DNA from 4 places in the Hyphomicrobium denitrificans ATCC 51888 genome. Region 4 is predicted to be linked to each of the others. Evidence: predicted binding sites of a transcription regulator. Region 4 holds the regulator's gene; each other region holds the start of a gene.
The links. The regulator PhoB, encoded in region 4, activates phosphate uptake and scavenging genes when phosphate is short. The targets are predictions, from matches to a motif close to TGTCATNNANCTGTCAT.
Positions count from the first base shown of each region.

Region 1: a site for PhoB is predicted at 1,879-1,895, ahead of HDEN_RS04655 (inorganic phosphate transporter). Genes of this name have one in related genera too.
Region 2: a site for PhoB is predicted at 1,988-2,004, ahead of HDEN_RS12525 (UDP-2,3-diacylglucosamine diphosphatase). Genes of this name have one in related genera too.
Region 3: a site for PhoB is predicted at 2,779-2,795, ahead of HDEN_RS02665 (CorA family divalent cation transporter). Genes of this name have one in related genera too.

Region 1 covers NC_014313.1:999,055-1,003,555, forward strand. The annotation lists gene HDEN_RS04655 (inorganic phosphate transporter) at 224-1,828, opposite strand; gene HDEN_RS04665 (hypothetical protein) at 2,473-2,700, shown strand; gene HDEN_RS04670 (GIY-YIG nuclease family protein) at 2,974-3,279, opposite strand; gene HDEN_RS04680 (vitamin B12-dependent ribonucleotide reductase) at 4,126-4,501, opposite strand, start outside.
Region 2 covers NC_014313.1:2,590,201-2,594,701, forward strand. The annotation lists gene HDEN_RS12505 (CoA pyrophosphatase) at 1-49, shown strand, start outside; gene HDEN_RS12510 (hypothetical protein) at 46-342, shown strand; gene HDEN_RS12515 (CCA tRNA nucleotidyltransferase) at 346-1,602, shown strand; gene HDEN_RS12520 (hypothetical protein) at 1,695-1,928, shown strand; gene HDEN_RS12525 (UDP-2,3-diacylglucosamine diphosphatase) at 2,057-2,869, shown strand; gene HDEN_RS12530 (BtaA family protein) at 2,914-4,158, shown strand; gene HDEN_RS12535 (class I SAM-dependent methyltransferase) at 4,169-4,501, shown strand, end outside.
Region 3 covers NC_014313.1:577,777-582,277, reverse strand. The annotation lists gene HDEN_RS02685 (beta/alpha barrel domain-containing protein) at 1-140, shown strand, start outside; gene HDEN_RS02680 (FmdE family protein) at 250-873, shown strand; gene HDEN_RS02675 (NnrS family protein) at 948-2,138, shown strand; gene HDEN_RS02670 (hypothetical protein) at 2,278-2,586, shown strand; gene HDEN_RS02665 (CorA family divalent cation transporter) at 2,850-4,501, shown strand, end outside.
Region 4 covers NC_014313.1:301,956-306,456, reverse strand. The annotation lists gene pstA (phosphate ABC transporter permease PstA) at 1-213, shown strand, start outside; gene pstB (phosphate ABC transporter ATP-binding protein PstB) at 210-998, shown strand; gene phoU (phosphate signaling complex protein PhoU) at 1,040-1,753, shown strand; gene phoB (phosphate regulon transcriptional regulator PhoB) at 1,778-2,482, shown strand; gene HDEN_RS01415 (zinc ABC transporter substrate-binding protein) at 2,548-3,528, opposite strand; gene HDEN_RS01410 (DUF1007 family protein) at 3,719-4,378, shown strand.

The DNA.
Region 1 (4,501 bases), 700 kb from region 4:
AGCAGAGCCCACACAAGAACTTCCGGTTTCACGACAGCCCCCCGAGTGCGACGGGCGTAAGCTCTGTCAATCGCAAATGTCCGTCAACACAGAAACGCGCGATGCCGCCCAAAGGACAATATTTGCGGCACGCCGCCTGGAAGTTCATCACGGAAGCTCGCCGCAAAATGAAAAAGGCGCGAATTTCGCGCCTTTCTCAGTGACCTCGCTTGTTCGGCGATGATCAGAACAGCTTGGAGAAAATGAAGTAGAGGCCGCCCGCCAGCAGGATCGACGCCGGCAGTGTCAGCACCCAGGCCATGAGCAGGTTGCGGACCGTCGACCATTGCAGGCCCGAGCCGTTCGCCGCCATCGTACCGGCGACGCCGGACGAAAGAACGTGTGTGGTCGAAACCGGCAGACCGTACATGTCGGCGGCGCCGATGGTCGCCATCGCCACGACTTCTGCCGATGCGCCTTGTGCGTAGGTGAGGTGCGTCTTGCCAATCTTTTCGCCGACCGTCACGACGATGCGTTTCCAGCCGATCATCGTGCCGAGGCCAAGCGCGATCGCAACCGCGATCTTGACCCAGAGCGGAATGAAGCGCGTCGCGTTGTCGAGCGAGCCCTTGAACGCCGTAATGCTCGCGACGTCATCCTTGGACAGGTTGTTCGCCTTGTCCTTGAGCAGGAAGCGCAGCGCCTCGGAGGCAAGGTACATGTCGTTACGGACGTTCTGGACGGCCGTTGCTGGCACCTTGTCGAGCGCGCCGTAGCTGTTCACCTGCTCGGAGATCTGGCGGACGAGAACGGCGAGGCTCGGATATGTGCCCTCGTTGATCGTGCGCGCCGAGATGTAGTTCGTCACTGCCGGACGCGGGTCGCCGAGAACATTGTAGCCGGCAGCCTGTTTCTCGATCACGGCAGCGGCGGCAGTCGCAGTCGCCTGGAAGTGTACGACCTGTGACGGCGCGGGCGAACGGTTCAGTGCATAGGCGGTCGGGACGGTACCGATCAGGATCAGCATGATGAGACCCATGCCCTTCTGACCGTCGTTCGAGCCGTGCGCGAACGAAACGCCCGTGCAGGTCAGCACCAGCAGACCGCGGATCCACCACGGCGGCGGCTGGTTTCCGACGGGCTCCTTATAGAGAGACGGATTGCGGACGAGCACCTTCAGCGACAGCAGCAGCAAAGCGGCAGCGACGAAGCCGACCATCGGCGAAAGCAGCAGCGAATAGCCGATGTCGGTCGCCTTGCCCCAGTCGACGCCCGAGGTGCCGTTGCCGCCGTGAAGCAGCGAGTTCGCAACGCCGACGCCGATGATCGAACCGATCAGCGTGTGCGACGATGACGAGGGCAGCCCCAGCCACCATGTTCCAAGGTTCCAGATGATGGCCGCGATCAGCAGCGCGAAGACCATCGCGAAGCCGGCGCTAGAGCCGACCTGAAGAATGAGTTCGACCGGCAGCAACGAGATGATGCCGTAAGCGACGGCGCCGCTCGACAGCAGCACGCCGAGGAAGTTGAAGAAGCCGGACCAGAGCACCGCGACATTGGCGGGCATCGAATGCGTGTAGATGACGGTCGCAACCGCGTTGGCGGTGTCGTGAAAGCCATTCACGAACTCGAAGCCAAGCGCGATGAGCAGCGCCACGCCCAAGAGAAGGAACGGCAGCCAGGTGGAAATCGGCGTGCCTGCCGCTTCAACGTCCTGGTAAAGGCTGTAGGCCGTGTAGAAGAGACCTCCGGCAAGCAAGCCTAAAAATACGAAGGCCGTTGCAGGGTTCGCGGGATGGTCGAGCTTCGGCCGGCTGCCTGCCACGTCGGCTAACGCCACGTCGGACATCGTTGGTTCCCCTATTTCAGGTGCTGATGCGGGGGAACTAGGCAGTCTCTATTGCAGTGATGTGACAGCAGGGCATTGCGAGCCTTTCACGGCTTGCAATGCAGGCATGCTAATGTCCGGCTGAAGGTTTATGCTCGCGCTTCACCCAATCGCAGATTTCCTGTTTTGGCCCTCGTTTGCAGCTGCGATCGGAAATTGCGCCGTCGTTCGAAGCATAAGTCCGGCCTGAGCCGGCAGCGTTTGATGCGGCTGATGTTGCCGCCAGGACTCCAGCGCCGGTGACGATCCATAGCGCCACGAGCGTCCATCGGATTTGATTTCGTTCCAGCATCATCGGTTTCCCCTCGAGCGTGAGTGCGCGCATCACGGTTAGTAACGTATAATATAACAAATCATTTGCGTAAAGAGCGCGCGGAGTGTGGAGGTGACGGCGGGTCTAAATGCGTGTGAGCCAGGGCGCGACGACGATCTACGCGTCTCTCACAGGACCGGAGAGCCACGCGAGCGGGCGTTCGGATTTCAGACGATCTGCAAAGAAATTAATTTCCGGAGCATTTGAATTCTTCTTCTTTCTCTTTTTGAAGGCCGCGCACTAGCCTCTTTTATCGCAGCGCAAAATGGCTATGCCAGCGGAGGGATTAGAAATGAGACGTACACTTACCTTGCTTGCCGCAACCTTCATCGGAGCGACTTTGGCGCAGACGACGGCGCAGGCCGCGCCGTCGCTCGTCAAGCCAGGTGTCGAGAGCCCCGTCGCCAAGACGACGTTCTTCGTCGATCGCAAGAAAGAGAAGCATGCGCACGCGCGCAAGCACAAGCATCACGGCCACAAGCACGCGCATCTGAAGAAGGGTCCGCACAAGAAACACTAGCCGGACTTGAGACGGGCGGGGGGCACGGCCCGGACTCGCGATCCTGCTATCCGCCGAGGGTGTTCCGTATCGGGTCGGAACGCTCTCGGCGGAATTGTTTTTGGAGTTCAGGTCAGTCGGGTGCTGATTTGTGCCAGCCCGTCGCGTGGATGGCCGCCTGCGCGGCCATGACGGGAGTGGGGTTCGATTGAGCGGCAAAGCGGCAGGTCGCATCTCGGGCCATATCTATGCGAATTCAGACATCGCTATTCTTGTTGGCTGCGACGTCGGATGTTAGCTTCGCCAGGCCTGTACCTCCGACGTTAAATCGTGCCATTGCGGATTGCCGCTTTCGATCAGTGCGAGCTTGTCGGCACGACGGAATTTCTTCAGCTGCTTCTCGCGTGCGATGGCGTCAGGCATCGTATCGAACTGCTCGTAATGCACGAGCATGTGCACGCCGTATCGCTTCGTAAAGCCGTCTTCCAGATCCTGTTGATGAATGGAGACGCGCGCCGCGAGATCGCCGGTGACGCCGATGTACAGCGTGCCGTTCCGTTTGCTCGCGAGGATATAGACGGCTGGTTTGACGACGCGCATTCCCCCTCCCGTCATCCTCGCGTGAGTGAGCGTCGCGAATGATGCGCGGGGATCCAGCACAAGACTTGCCGAAGGCGCAAAAACAAACAAGGCGTTTCGTTGGAAGCGCCTTGCAGGGATTACGGACGGCTGCGCCGAGTCTCATGCTGGATCCCCGAACGCGCATCCCCCGGATTAAATCCGGGGTTACGCGTTCGAGGATGACGAGTTTACACGGGCAAATTGAAACTTGTTCCGTGATTAGACTGTAAGAGATCGCCCCAGATCACCCATTGCGTTTGATCAGCGGAGACTGCGCCAAAAACCCAGACACTCTCGGTCTCCAGCTTTGAAAGGTCGAGAGTCGAGGGGTTAAAATTGCCCTCTCGCGTCAATTTGATTGCGAGTGTTCGCTTTCGGTAATTTCGCTTTTTTGCGATGCTGTCGACAATTGATTGAACGCTGCTGTTTGAATTTAGCTCCTGAGGGACGACCTCTTTCAGCTGCACAGGGCATATATTCCCCGTCTCGGGAGCGTCCCAATAACAGACGAAATCGTGGTCGCCGCCTTCATCGTCTGCCACATATATCTTCGTACGCAATATCTCGCGCATTCCATGGGCGAAAATGCAAGCTGTCCAGAGTTCTCTAGAGCGTTTGAGACCATGAGTGCGTAGATTTTTTACAGACCAGGGTACGTCGCGTTGGACAAGTTCACAACGTAGTTTGTTCAATTCGGGGAGCACAAGCTCCGGGTCAATGAAACGCAGACGGCTCAGACGTCGAAGTTCCACTTGATCCAAATTGGCCTCATTCGATGAAGGACAACTGAGCCTACTCAGTTGTCCTCATTTTATGTCTTTACTTTCAACTGCACCCACTCGTGCTGCCGCACGTGTCGCACTTCAGGCAGGTGCCGTTGCGGACCATGGTGAAGTTGTAGCATTCGGTGCAGGCGACGCCTTCGTAGCCGCGGAGCTTGGCTTCGGTGGCGCGCTGCTTGAAGAGTTCCGACTTGCTCATCGGTGCAGGCGTCACGACAGCAGCAGGCGCGCGCATTTCGATCGGCTGCTCGCCGAGTGCCAGCGCGTTGGCGCCGTGCGTCAGCGTCGAGTCGATCGAGCGTGCATCGACGTCGAAGCTCGACGTTGTGACGCTGGTCGAGGTCTCGGTGATCGATGTCTTGCCGCCTGAGCGCGCCGCAAAACGGACGACCGAGGCACCACGCACGAGGCCTTTTGAG
Region 2 (4,501 bases), 1.4 Mb from region 4:
GACCGCCGGAATCATCCGCGCGCTTTATCGGAGACTGTTCAGCGCATGATCCGCATCGTTTTCGAGAACATCTTTTTCTTTCTGCTGCCGACGCTGTTCTACATCGCGTGGGTGGCATTCCGGGACGATGAATGGAAAGGGCTCGGCGAAATCATGCGCAATGCGCCGCTGCTCAAGCTGTTCATCGCGGGTGCTGCGCTCATGCTGACGACGCTCGTGGCTTTCTCAACGCGAACCTCCAATGCGCCGAATGACGTCTATGTTCCGCAATCGATGCACGATAGAAATCTCGAACCCGACCGCACAATTCGCGCGCAGGAACCGCAACCCGAAAAACCTTGAGTCATGACGCAGCTTACCGCGACCCGTCCGCGCCTCATTGCAGGATGGCTCGACGCCAAACCACTTCGCAACGTTTTCGCGGCATTCGATGCGGCTCAGGCGGAGGTTCGCGTTGTCGGCGGCGCAATTCGCAATACGCTGATCGATCGCCCAGTCATCGACGTCGATCTTGCTACGCCGGCCGTTCCGGACGCCGTCATCGAGCTTGCGCGACGCGCGGGGCTCGGCGCGCATCCGACGGGCATCGAGCACGGCACGGTGACGCTCGTTTCCGATGGCGTCGGATTTGAGGTCACGACGCTTCGGCGCGATATCGAAACCGACGGACGCCATGCGACCGTCGCATTCACCCAGTCGTGGGACGAGGATGCGCAGCGACGGGACTTCACGATCAACGCGCTTTATTGCGCGCCGGATGGGGCGATCTACGATCCGATGGGCGGGATTGCCGACCTTCGCAGGCGGCGCGTGCGCTTCATCGGCGATGGTGAAGCACGCATTCGCGAAGACTACCTGCGTATTCTGCGGTTTTTTCGCTTCAGCGCCGAATACGGCAAAGGCCATCTCGACGTCGACGGACTGGCGGCCGCGATCAAGCTCAAGCAAGGTCTAAGCAAGCTCGCAGCCGAGCGCATTCGCGCCGAGTTCCTGAAGCTGCTCGCGGCGCCCTATGCTGCTGAGGTCGTTCGGGCCATGTACGAGAGCGAAATTCTGGCGCTCGTGCTTCCCGGCACTTTGCATCCCGAGAGGCTGGCGCGGCTGCAGGCAATCGAAGCCGGCCTCGGTCAGCCGCCAGACGTGATCTGCGGACTGGCGGCGCTCGCCGTTTCGGGCCCGGGCGACGTCGATGAGCTGGCGCAGAGGCTTCGCCTTTCCAACAGCGAAGCGTCCGCGCTCCGGTCCGCGGCAAGCTTTGATCCGGGTCTCGATCCCGCGCAGCCCGAAGCCGCTGCCTGCGCCGCGCTCTACCGTCTCGGCTCCGAGGCCTTTAGACGGGCCGCAGTCGTCGCGTGGGCGCGCTCGAATGCTGCCGCCACCGATGCAGCCTGGCGCAAGCGCGCGCTTCTGGTGGACCGCTGGAGCCCGCCGAAGATGCCCTTCAGCGGCAGCGACGTTCTTGCCCTCGGGATACCAGCGGGCCCGTCCGTCGGCGAGATTCTGAGGGCGTTCGAGACGTGGTGGATTGCGGCCGCGTTTCCGGCCGATCGCGCCTTGCAATTAGAAAAGTTTAAAGCTTTTGCGACAAACGTAGTTCATTAACAAAGCATTAAATTTTACTTCAAACTGCTCAGCACAGTGCTTATGGTCCCAGCCCGGGGTTTCGTTTGTACCGCGTCGAGGGGAATGCCCGGATGGATGATTTTCGTCACGAACGTGCTCGTTCGCTAAAATACGTTCAGATCGTTTTCGCAGTTCTCGCACTTTTCAGTCTCACTGCGGCTCTCGCCGTCGCCACCCGAGGATCTGAACTCGGGCTGCCCGAATCGTCGACCTACCCGATCTCTCTCGCATTTCTGATGGTTGCCGTTGTCGACACCGCGCTCTTGTTCGTCTGGGAACACATTTTCCAGCGCATTGAATTTTAGGTCGCGCCGCCACATATGAGTGAAATTAACCGCTCCAGTCGCGACGCGTCGCAGGCTGCCGTCATACGCGTGTAACATGAATCCGGTCCTTCGCTTGGCATGAAAAGCTTGGCGATTGGGGGCCGAACTTGAGCGCCGCGACCGCATCCGGGGAACTGAATTACCGCGCCGTATTCCTTTCCGATGTCCATCTCGGAATGCGCAATTCGCAAGCGCCAGCCCTTCTCGATTTCCTGCGCTACGTCGAGAGCGAGCAACTTTACCTCGTCGGCGACATCGTCGATTTCTGGAAAGTCCGTCGCGGCCCTCACTGGCCACAAAGTCATAACGACGTTCTGCAGAAGCTTCTGCGCAAGGCGCGCAAGGGAACGCGCGTCGTCTTCATTCCCGGCAATCACGACGACGGTCTGCGCGACTATGCGGGCATGAACTTCGGCGGCGTCGAACTTCGCCGCGACGCTATCCACGAAGGCGCCAACGGCAAGCGCTACCTCGTTCTGCACGGCGATGAATTCGACGTCGTGGTGCGTTATGCGCGCTGGCTCGCGTTCCTCGGCGACCGTTCTTACGATGCGGCGCTGGCCTTGAACGTGCCGCTGAATTACGCGCGGCGCATGCTGGGCCTTGGGCATTGGTCGCTATCGGCGTTCCTGAAGCTCAAGGTCAAAAGCGCCGTCAACTTCATCGGCGAATTCGAGGATGCGCTCGCTTCCGAAGCGCGCCGCCGCGAGGCCGATGGTCTCATCTGCGGCCACATCCATCATGCGAACAATCGTATGATCGACGGCATTCATTATCTCAATTGCGGGGATTGGGTCGAAAGCTGCACCGCGATCGGCGAGCGCTTCGACGGCCAATTCGAAATCATCCGATGGAAAGAGCACATCGGTCAGCGCGCGACGCAGGCCGCGTCGGGACGTTGGCTGATCGAGGCCGCCTAAGAATTCAAATGCCGTAGCGAAAGCGGCGATCAGGGAGATCGTGTGTGAACGTATCCGCGAAAGTCTTCGAACCGACCAGCGTCGACCTGCTCAGCGAGGCTGTGCACCAGAACCGCGCATTGAGCGCGGCGGGCTTTCTCGAACGAACTTTCACCTTTGCTTTCCGCTCGATGGTCTATCCGCAGATCTGGGAAGACCCACGCGCGGACATGGAGGCGTTGGAATTCACGCCGCAAAGCCGTGTGATGACGATCGCGTCCGGCGGCTGCAACGTGATGAGCTACCTGACCGGAAACCCGGCGCGCATCATCGCGATCGATCTCAACGAGACGCATATCGCGCTTTTGAAATTGAAGCTCGCCGCCGCTCAGCATCTTCCGAACCACGCAACGTTCTATCGCTTTTTCGGCGCCGCCGACGATCGCCGTAACGTGCATCTCTATCGCGATCTGATCGCGCAGCATCTCGACGCCGAGACGCGCGCCTATTGGGACGGCCGCGACATCAGCGGACGGCGGCGGATCTCGCGCTTCGCGCGCAATTTCTACCGCTATGGACTGCTCGGCCGCTTCATCACGAGCGGACACGTCATGGCGCGCATGCTCGGGGCCAATCCGAAGCGCATTCTAGACGCACAATCGATCGACGAGCAGCGCGAGATTTTCGATCGCGAGATCGGTCCGGCGTTCGACCATCCACTGCTGCGCTGGATCACGTCCAACCGGGCTTCGCTGTTCGGGCTCGGCATCCCGCCCGTGCAGTACGATGCGCTGTCGGACAACGGCGCGCGGCCGATGTCGGAAGTTCTGAAGGAACGCGCCCAGCGCCTCGCGACGGGCTTCGATCTCAAGGACAATTATTTTGCGTGGCAGGCGTTCGGGCGGCGTTACGCTCCGCAAGGACAAGGTCCCTGCCCGCCTTATCTCGACAAGGCAAACTTCCTGGCTGTCAAAACGCGCACGAACCGCGTGACCGTCGTCCATGACAACATGATCCGCTTTCTGTCGAACGAACCCGCCGAAAGCCTCGATCGTTATGTCCTGCTCGATGCGCAGGATTGGATGGACGATGCGACGCTCAACGCACTGTGGCGCGAGATCACGCGCACGTCGCGTCCGGGTGCCCGCGTCATTTTCCGTACCGCTGGCGAGCCGAGCATTCTGCCGGGACGCGTTTCGAGTGCGCTGCTCGAGCGCTGGACGTACGATGCGGCGCGCTCCGCTGAAATTCACGCGAAGGATCGCTCGGCGATCTACGGCGGCTTCCACCTTTATCTGAAACGCGACTGACGGAGCGCCGATGTCGGACACTGCTGCCGGCGCCATGGATGTCATCTATCGGCACCAGCGCTTTATTTATGATCTGACGCGTCGGCATTATCTTCTGGGACGCGATCAGATGATCGCCGACCTGACGCCGCCCGCGAATGGAACCGTGCTGGAAGTCGGCTGCGGGACGGCGCGCAATCTGATCTGCGCGGCGCGGCGTTATCAGAACGCGCGCTTCTTCGGGCTCGACGTCTCGGAGGAGATGCTGAAAACCGCGCGCGCCTCGATCGCAAAAAGCGGCGAGAGCAACAGGATCAAAGTTGCACAAGCCGACGCGACGGCGTTCGACCCGCAGTCACTGTTC
Region 3 (4,501 bases), 280 kb from region 4:
CCCTGATATCCGTCGGCGGCATCCAAACGGCTGCAGACATTCGCGCACGCCTCGTCGCCGGAGCATCACTGGTCCAGATCCACCGCGCATTCGCCGACGGGGGAAAACAACTGCTTTTCCGGATGCTCGCCGAGCTCTGAAGCCCTCGCACATCGTCAGCTCATATTGATGTGCAGCAAATGGCTGCCCCTCCGACATCCCTATCGTTCGCGAGCCCTTCACCGGAGCGCGTACGCAAAGAGGTTCGCCATGAGCTTTCCCGACTTCTTCGATAAGGTGCCAGCGATTTCGTTGCGCGAACCTTTGGCCGTTTTCCTCGGCGCATCGACGACCGGCGAGATCACCTACACCTACGCCGACGCCGTTAAACTCGCCGGTCATTCCTGTCCGACCGTTGCCGCCGCCTACCTCATGGTGCGCGAGGGCCTGCGCTTTCTATACGGCGATGATCTCCCCGAGCGCGGCGGCATCGAAGTGTACATGCGCGACGGACGCGAGAGCGGAACCACCGGAGTAACCGCATCCGTCGCGACACTGCTGACTGGCGCGGCATCGGAAACGGGATTCGGAGGCATCGGCGAAAGGCAACGGTTCGGCCGTCGCAACCTGCTGCAGTTCGACGCCGATATCGATGGTGTCCTCGCACTCAGGCGGTGCGATACGGGACGCGGCGTTAGTCTCGATTTCAATGCGGCACGTGTTCCGCCCGATCCCGATATGAGAGCGTTATTTCCTGACGCCGTCTCTGGCCGCGCAGACGAAAGCCAGCAGAAGCGTTTCGCGCAGCTCTGGCAAGATCGCGTCGCCCGCATCCTGCTCGACCATGCTGACGATCCCGAACTTATACGCGCCAGAGCCTGGGACTCCGCCTAGAGCTGACAACGCAATTAGTACGTCGTACACCGCCACGGTTCGCGCTGCGCCTGCGAAGATGCTAGAGTCGATCCATGAAGACGACCGCACAGATTCTGCGCGACTACCGCGGCCCTGCGCTCTTCAGTTTCGGATTTCGGCCATTCTTTCTTCTCGCCTCGATCTGGGCGGCGCTTTCGGTGCCGCTGTGGTCGCTGTCCTATCTCGCAGCCGGTGACACGGCAGCGGCGATCTTTACGCGCGACTGGCACGTCCACGAAATGCTGTTCGGCTACACGGCGGCCGTCATCGTCGGTTACATGACGATCGCCGGAGCAAACTGGACGGGACACTATCCCGTTGCAGGCCGGCCCATCGTCGTGCTCGTCGCCATCTGGATTGCCGGACGCGCCGCGATGCTCGCTTATCCGATGCTCGGACTCGCAGCCGCTATCGTCGACGCGGCCTTTCTCGTTCTGTTTTCACTAGCACTCTGGCGCGAGCTTCTCGCCGCGACGAACTCGCGTGTCGTTGCTCCCACCATCGTCATCACGCTGCTCGCGATCGCCAACATCGCTTTCCATGCACGCACGATCATTCCCGGCCTCGGCCCTGTGTCGGAGCGCATGACGATCGGCCTTATCACGTTCCTCATCGCCCTGATGGGCGGACGTCTCGTGCCGAGCTTCACGCGAAACTGGATAGCGCAGCGAAAGATCGCATCGCAGCCCGCACCCTACGGGCGTTTCGATATGTTCTCGCTCGTCGCAACAGCCGCAGCAATCGCGGCGTGGGTCGCCTTGCCGGACTCGCACATCAGCGGCGCGCTATTGCTGATCGCGGGCATCGGACTACTGATCCGCCTGGCGCGCTGGAAAGGATGGATTGCCGCGCGCGACGGAATGGTTCTGATCCTCCACCTCGCCTATTTCTGGTGCGCGCTTGGCGTCGCCATGCTCGGCGCATCGGTACTGTTTCCGGCTGACATACCCGCGACGGCGGCAATCCATGCGCTCACCACCGGCGCGATCGGCATCATGACTCTCGCCATGATGACCCGCACGACGCTCAGCCACACAGGCCGCGAGCGCCGCGCCGACCGCCCGACGCTGCTGATCTACTGTTTTGCAAATCTCGCAGCGTTGACGCGCACGCTCGCACCGTTGATCGCATCGGCCTATTCTGAATTGTTGCTGCTATCCGCGATCTGCTGGTCGATGGCCTTCGCCATCTTCGCGTTGAACTACGGCCCGATGCTCACAAAAGCGTGGCATCGCGCATCTTAGGTCGCGAACGATCAAAAAAGCGCGAGCCATAAGCGACTTTCGCAAGTCCCTCTATTGCGCTGCAACTTAGTTTCGCGGGAACTTTCACCTGCGCGCAGCCGTACCTCTCTTAGCTTCAAAAACAGCCAGAGGTTTTATTATGCTTAGAAAGTACGGAATCGTCGCCTTGACCGGGGCGGCAAGCGCACTGCTGATTGGCGCGACTGTAGCATCCGCTGCAGACGCACCGTCCTCGACGTCTCAACCCTCGACGTCTTCGTCCAGCACCACACCATCGGCGGCTGGCGGTGATGTCAATACCGAGCCCGGAAGCCAAGGCAAAACGTCGGATCGCACGCCCGGCAAACGCGAGCCTGAGCGCACGCCGAATGCCAGCTCGACTGGCAACACGGGTACGGACGCGGGGCAGACGCATGAAGGAACGTCGGACCGTTCTCCGCAGAAATAAGATTGGCTCGAGGCGGGCTCGGTCCCTCGATCTCGCCTCTGCAGCCGCCGCTGAAAATTGCTGCTTTTCGCCTCCGTTATCGCGACGGAAAGCAAAGCCGCAGATCTCCTTCGCTTCCCACCCGCTGTTGATGTATAATTTAAGGTGTAGAGCCTGCATCGTCTGCAGGCTGTTTTGAAGTTGCTCGATCCCTGTCACGGTACTGTCGCAGAAGCGACATACGGGTTGCCCCGATTTGACCTCGCTGCCATCCGGGTGGGCCGATGCTGGACGAAGTACGAACTGCCGACCAAATCCGTCAGGATACGCAGCAAGGCGTCGCGGAAAAGCGCATTCAGACGTTTCGCCAGATTCTCCTCTGGCCCATCCAGCTCGTTCCCGAAAACAACGCCACGATCGTCGAGGACTACGCCGCGATCCTGGAGACGCTCGGCCCGGACAATCCCTGGTATGAAATCGCCGACGAATTCACTGGCGATCCCAAAGATTTCCAGCAGCGTCACTACAGCGAATTCGTGACGTTCCTGCCGCCCGTGCAGCGGCTGCTCTACGGCAGCGGCCGCGGCAAACCGGGTTCGGTCTGCGCCGAAAGCCCAATCAAAGCCTTCCGCCGAAGCGACGTTGCCAAAATCCGCATCACGCTCAGCGCAGGCGCAGCCCCACTCGAACTCGACGTAACGCACATCGATCTCTACTTCTTCTATGAGATCGACGTTGCGATACTCGCATTCGAGGTCCACGCCAGCGATCTTCCACTTGTCACCGTGCAGGATCTGATGTTCCGGCTTGGCCGAACCTATCCCGCATACTGGGAGGAAAACGGCTCCGGCGGACACTGTCCCGATAAGGTCGAATTCATCGGCAACGACGGCGGCGTCCTCGCGGTTTCAGACCACAACGATCAGGCGAAATTCCTCGCGCAAGTCTGTTTGAAGCGTTCAGCGCGCGTCGCTTCGCACTGGCAATTCCTGCTGCATCCTTTGGTGCCGCACCATTCGGATCTCCCCGGACAGATCCGTTACAAACAGCTCGAATATTCCCGCATGCCGCAGATGGATTTCCTCGCGGCAAGCGCCGGAACGGCGCTGACGCGCGCCGATTACGTTCGGCTCGCCTTTGCATCAGGCCCCGGTAGCTGCGATGAACTTCCTTTCTCGGAAAGCCATCTCACCAGCTTCGAATCCGCTTTTTGCTACGATCGCTATTACGGACAGCACAACGGCGTCGAATGGCCCGAGAGCCGGTACATGTCTTGCGGGCACACGCTTGTCGTCACCGGCAACGCCGACAATCCGTTTTTCACCGACATCAATCACGGCTGCCAGAACAGTTTCCGGCACGAGCATTTCCTCGTCTTTTTGCTCGCGCATTTTCACAAAGCCGCGCTGCTGATGTTTTCCGACCAGCTCACCGAAGCCATGAGCCGCCTCGATGCACACGACAAATCCGCCGTTCTGTCCTTTCGGATGGCGTCGCGCCGGGCGCTGGAAACATTCCTCCGCTTCACCCATCGCTACTGGTTCCATTCCGTCAGCAACCAGACGCAAGCGCGAGAACTGTTCACACTCTGCCGCTCGCATCTCGAGCTTGACCGTCTCTACGACGACATTCGGCAAGAGATTCAGGAAATGAGCGAATTCCTAGAAAACGAAGCGTTGCGCCGGCAGAACGATACGATGACGAGACTGACCGTCGTGACGACGCTCGGCCTGATCGGTACGACGGTGACCGGCTTCCTCGGTATGAACGTCCTCGCTTGGGCCGATGAACCTCTCCCCTGGCGGATCTGGGCATTCCTCGCCGTGCTAATCCCGACGATCCTGTTGACGCTGCTGACGATCGTGAATTCCAGGTCGCTTTCAAATTTCATGGAACGTCTGTCCGATACGGAGCGTACTAAGAACGTCCGTCCGAA
Region 4 (4,501 bases):
CCGCTGTTGTTCACGTCTTTGAACAACCAGTTCTGGTCCACCAACCTCAATGCTCCGATCGCGAGCTTGCCGGTGGTCATCTTCCAATACGCTCTGAGCCCCTACGAAGATTGGCAGCGTCTCGCCTGGACAGGCGCGCTTCTGATCACAGTCGCGGTTCTGACAATGAGTATTCTCGCACGTTGGCTAGGTTCTTCGAGGTCCCCACAATGAATGTCATGTCCAAGGATGTGGACTCCGCGCTTACGGAAAAGATTTCCGTCCGCGATCTGAAGTTCTTCTACGGGTCGTCCCTGGCCCTGAAATCGATCTCCATGCCGCTCTATGAGCGTCAGGTGACGTCGTTCATCGGACCGTCCGGTTGCGGCAAGTCCACACTGCTGCGCGTTCTCAATCGGATGTACGATCTCTATCCGAACCAGCGCGCCGAAGGCGAAGTCCTGTTCGACGGCGAGAACATTCTCAATCCGCGCCAGGACCTGAACCTTCTTCGCTCGCGCATCGGCATGGTGTTCCAGAAGCCGACGCCGTTCCCGATGTCGATCTATGAAAACATCGCCTTCGGCGTCCGCCTTTATGAGCGCCTGCCGAAATCCGACATCGACGCCCGCGTCGAAAGCGCGCTCGAAAAAGCTGCTCTCTGGAAAGAAGTGAAGGACAAGCTGCACAGCAGCGGCCTGAGCCTTTCCGGCGGCCAGCAGCAGCGCCTTTGCATCGCGCGCACCGTCGCGATCCGTCCTGAAGTCATTCTGTTCGACGAACCGTGCTCGGCGCTCGATCCGATCTCCACGGCACGCATCGAAGAATTGATCGATGAGTTGAAGAACGAGTTCACGATCGCGATCGTTACGCACAACATGCAGCAGGCGGCCCGCGTCTCGCAGAAGACCGCCTTCATGTACCTCGGCGAACTGGTCGAGTTCGGCGATACGAAAAAGCTGTTCACCAATCCCACGGACACCCGGACGCAGGACTACATCACCGGCCGCTTCGGCTAGTGACCGCTTCCAGAGGCCCACGAATTTTAGGACCGACTTAGATGAACGAACACACCGTCAAGTCATACGAAGACGAACTGAAGCTCCTTGACCGCCGCATCGCCCAGATGGGCGGCTACGCGGAAAAGCTTCTCGTCCAGGCGATGGACGCCCTTGAACGCCGCGACCCGAATCTCGCCGAAACGGCTGTTTCGAGTGACGCGATGCTCGACCAGCTCGAGCGCGAGGTGCAGGACCAGGTCATTCTGATGATCGCCCGCCGCCAGCCGCTCGCGAACGATCTTCGCCACATCATGACGGTCCTCAAGGTTGCGGGCGACCTCGAGCGCATCGGCGACCTTGCCAAGAATATCGCCAAGCGCGCACTGGCGGTGGCTTCCGAAACCTACCCGAAGCCGTTGATGACCGGCATGCGCCACATGACGGAAATGGTGCAGGCTCAGCTGCGCGACGTTCTCGACGCGCTCGCCACCCTCGATGCCGATAAGGCGATGAAGGTCTGGCTGAGCGATGAGCAGGTCGACGCGATGTACAATTCGCTGTTCCGCGAGCTTCTGACCTACATGATGGAAGACCCGCGCAACATCGGCCTGTGCACGCATTTCCTGTTCGGCGCCAAGAACATCGAGCGCATCGGCGATCACACCACCAACATTGCCGAGAATATTCATTACCTCGTCCACGGCGTTCCGATCGCCGACGACCGTCCGAAGGGCGACCGCACGTCGTCGACCCTGATCACGCCTCGCGAATAATCGAAGGACCCAAGGCGTAATATCATGGCCGCCAAGATCATCGTCGTCGAAGACGAAGCACCGCTCGTTGAGCTTCTGAAGTACAATCTCCAGTCCGAAGGCTACGACGTCGTGCACGCGGCCGACGGCGAGGAAGCCGAACTGCTCTTGGCGGAACAGAGCTACGACCTTGCGATTCTCGATTGGATGATTCCGAAAATCTCCGGCATCGAGTTATGCCGGAGACTTCGCAATCGCACCGAGACGCAGAACCTGCCGATCATCCTGCTGACGGCGCGCGGCGAGGAAGCCGATCGCGTGCGCGGACTGACGACCGGCGCCGACGACTATGTCACCAAGCCTTTCTCCGTTCAGGAGCTGATGGCACGGATCAAGGCGCTCCTGCGCCGTGCCGCTCCCGAGCGCATGAGCGACATCCTCGTCTCCGGCGAAATCGTCATGGATCGCGGCGCCCACAAGGTCACGCGCGGCGCACGCGAAGTTCGCCTCGGACCCACCGAATACCGGATGCTCGAAGTTTTCATGGAGAGCCCGCGCCGTGTGCTCTCGCGAAATCAGCTTCTCGACCGCGTCTGGGGTCAGTCGTCCGAAGTCGATGAGCGCACGGTCGACGTCCACATCGGACGTTTGAGAAAATCGCTGATCCGCGGCAACGAAAGTGATCCGATCCGCACGGTTCGCGGCGCGGGTTACGTGTTCGACGGCCGCGAGGCCGACGCTCCCGTCTAAATTCTAGCGCGACGCTGCGATCGATCGCCTTCACGAGCGGCATCGCGTCACGACGCCAGGACCCTTCAGCTTTCCGCATCGAGACAGCGCGCGATATTGCGCGCCAGCCCGTGCATCAGATCGAAATAGAGATCCGGTCCAGGCGTCAGCGTCAGCCCTTCGGCGTCGAGCGTTCCCGAACGGGCCTTCGTTGCTTCAGTAACGGCGCTGATGAGCTTCGGCTGGAAGTCCGGCTCGCTGAACACGCAGACGGCGCCGAGCGAGACGATCTTGCGCCGAACTTCCGTCAGACGCCGCGCGCTCGGCGGAATGTCCGGGCTGACTGTGATCGATCCGACGGCGTTCAGTCCGTAGCGATGCTCGAAGTACTGCGTCGCATCATGAAACACGATGAAGGGTTTATCCCGAACTCGACTAAGCTCCGTCGCGATGTCCTGGTTCAACGCATCGAGACGCCGATCGAGCGCCGCTGCATTGGCGGTGAGCGTGCTGGCATGCTCCGGATAGCGCGCCGAAAGCGCCTGCGTCACGCTCGCCACGATCGCCTTGGCGTTGCGCGGGTCGAGCCAGATATGCCCGTCCTTGCCGCCCTCCTCGTCATCGTGACCGTCATGCGCTTTGATGTCCGCATGCTCTTCGTCGATCGCGTGCACATGGACGTGCGGCTCGAACGTTCCGCCGCGCCGTTGGTCGAGCAGCGCAATGCCGGGCGCGTCCGCGAGCGTCACCACGTTGACGCTCGGAGGCAGGGTTTGCACGATCTTGTGCGTAAAGGGCTCCAGCGCATCCGACGTGCGGATGAAGATATCGGCATCGTTGATCGCGCGCGCCGTCGAGGGTCTGAGCGTAAACGTGTGCGGCGACGCCGCGCCGTCAACGAGCAGCACCGGCACGCCGACGCCCGCCATGACCTCGCTGACGAGCGCATGGATCGGTTTGATGGTCACGACGACCTTCGGCGTCTCCGCGGCCGCTCCGGCGCCGGAAAAGATGGCGGCCAGCAGCATGATGCCGGCACCAACGCGCGCCGGACTGAATTTTGCCATCGAAACCCTGTCGAATGCTATAAACATCGTATAATATAACAAGACGAACGAAACGCTCACAAGCTCAAACCGCGTCAGCACCATAGGCTGCGGATTGATCCTGGTGTCGCATTGTCGCCACGTTCGCAATGCGACGGTAAAGGGCGACACCGAAGCGTCGTCGCGTTGGGGCAAGGATAGAGGTCGACGAGTGATTTTAAGCAATAAACGGATCGGCGTGCTCTTCGCTCTCGCAGCCTGGCTGATACTGCCGGCGGCGGCGTGGTCCCATCCGCATATGTGGATCACTTACGAGATGACCATCAACTACGATAAGGGCATGGTCACCGGCGTCGACCATATCTGGTCGTTCGACGACGCTTACTCGGTCATGGCGCTCGAAGGTCTCGATACCAACAACGACGGCAAATACGATCAGGCCGAGCTTGAGCCGCTGTTGAAGGTCAACATGGATGGCCTCAAGGACTTCAACTACTTCACCGTCGCAAAGCTCGGCAGCGAGACGCTGCAGTTTTCACCACCCGAGAATGCGCGGCTCGAATACACGAACAAGGTTTTGAAGCTTCATTTCCACCTGTCGCTCGTGAAGCCCGTGTTCTCCGATGCGCAGGGTCTGACGATCGCCGTGTTCGATCCGTCCTATTTCATCGCCTTCGAGCCGGAAGCGACCGATGCGGTGAAGCTCGCGGCCGCTCCGGCAGGATGCAGCGCGACGATGATCGACCCCGAGGCCGAAAAGGTCGATGCACAATCGCAAAAGCTCGGCGACGCGATCGCACAGCAGTTCGGCGGAGCCGCAATCGGATTTGGCTCCTACAAAACCGTGGCGCTCAGCTGCAAGAAATCATAGTTGCTGAGGAAACCAGCGTGCCAGAACGCGCTTATTCCTCTATGGCTGGACCGCGAAAATCGCTGCCGTTTCATTTTGAGACAGCGATTAACTAGCTCTTTAATTTTCGCCGCCGCCCGGCCC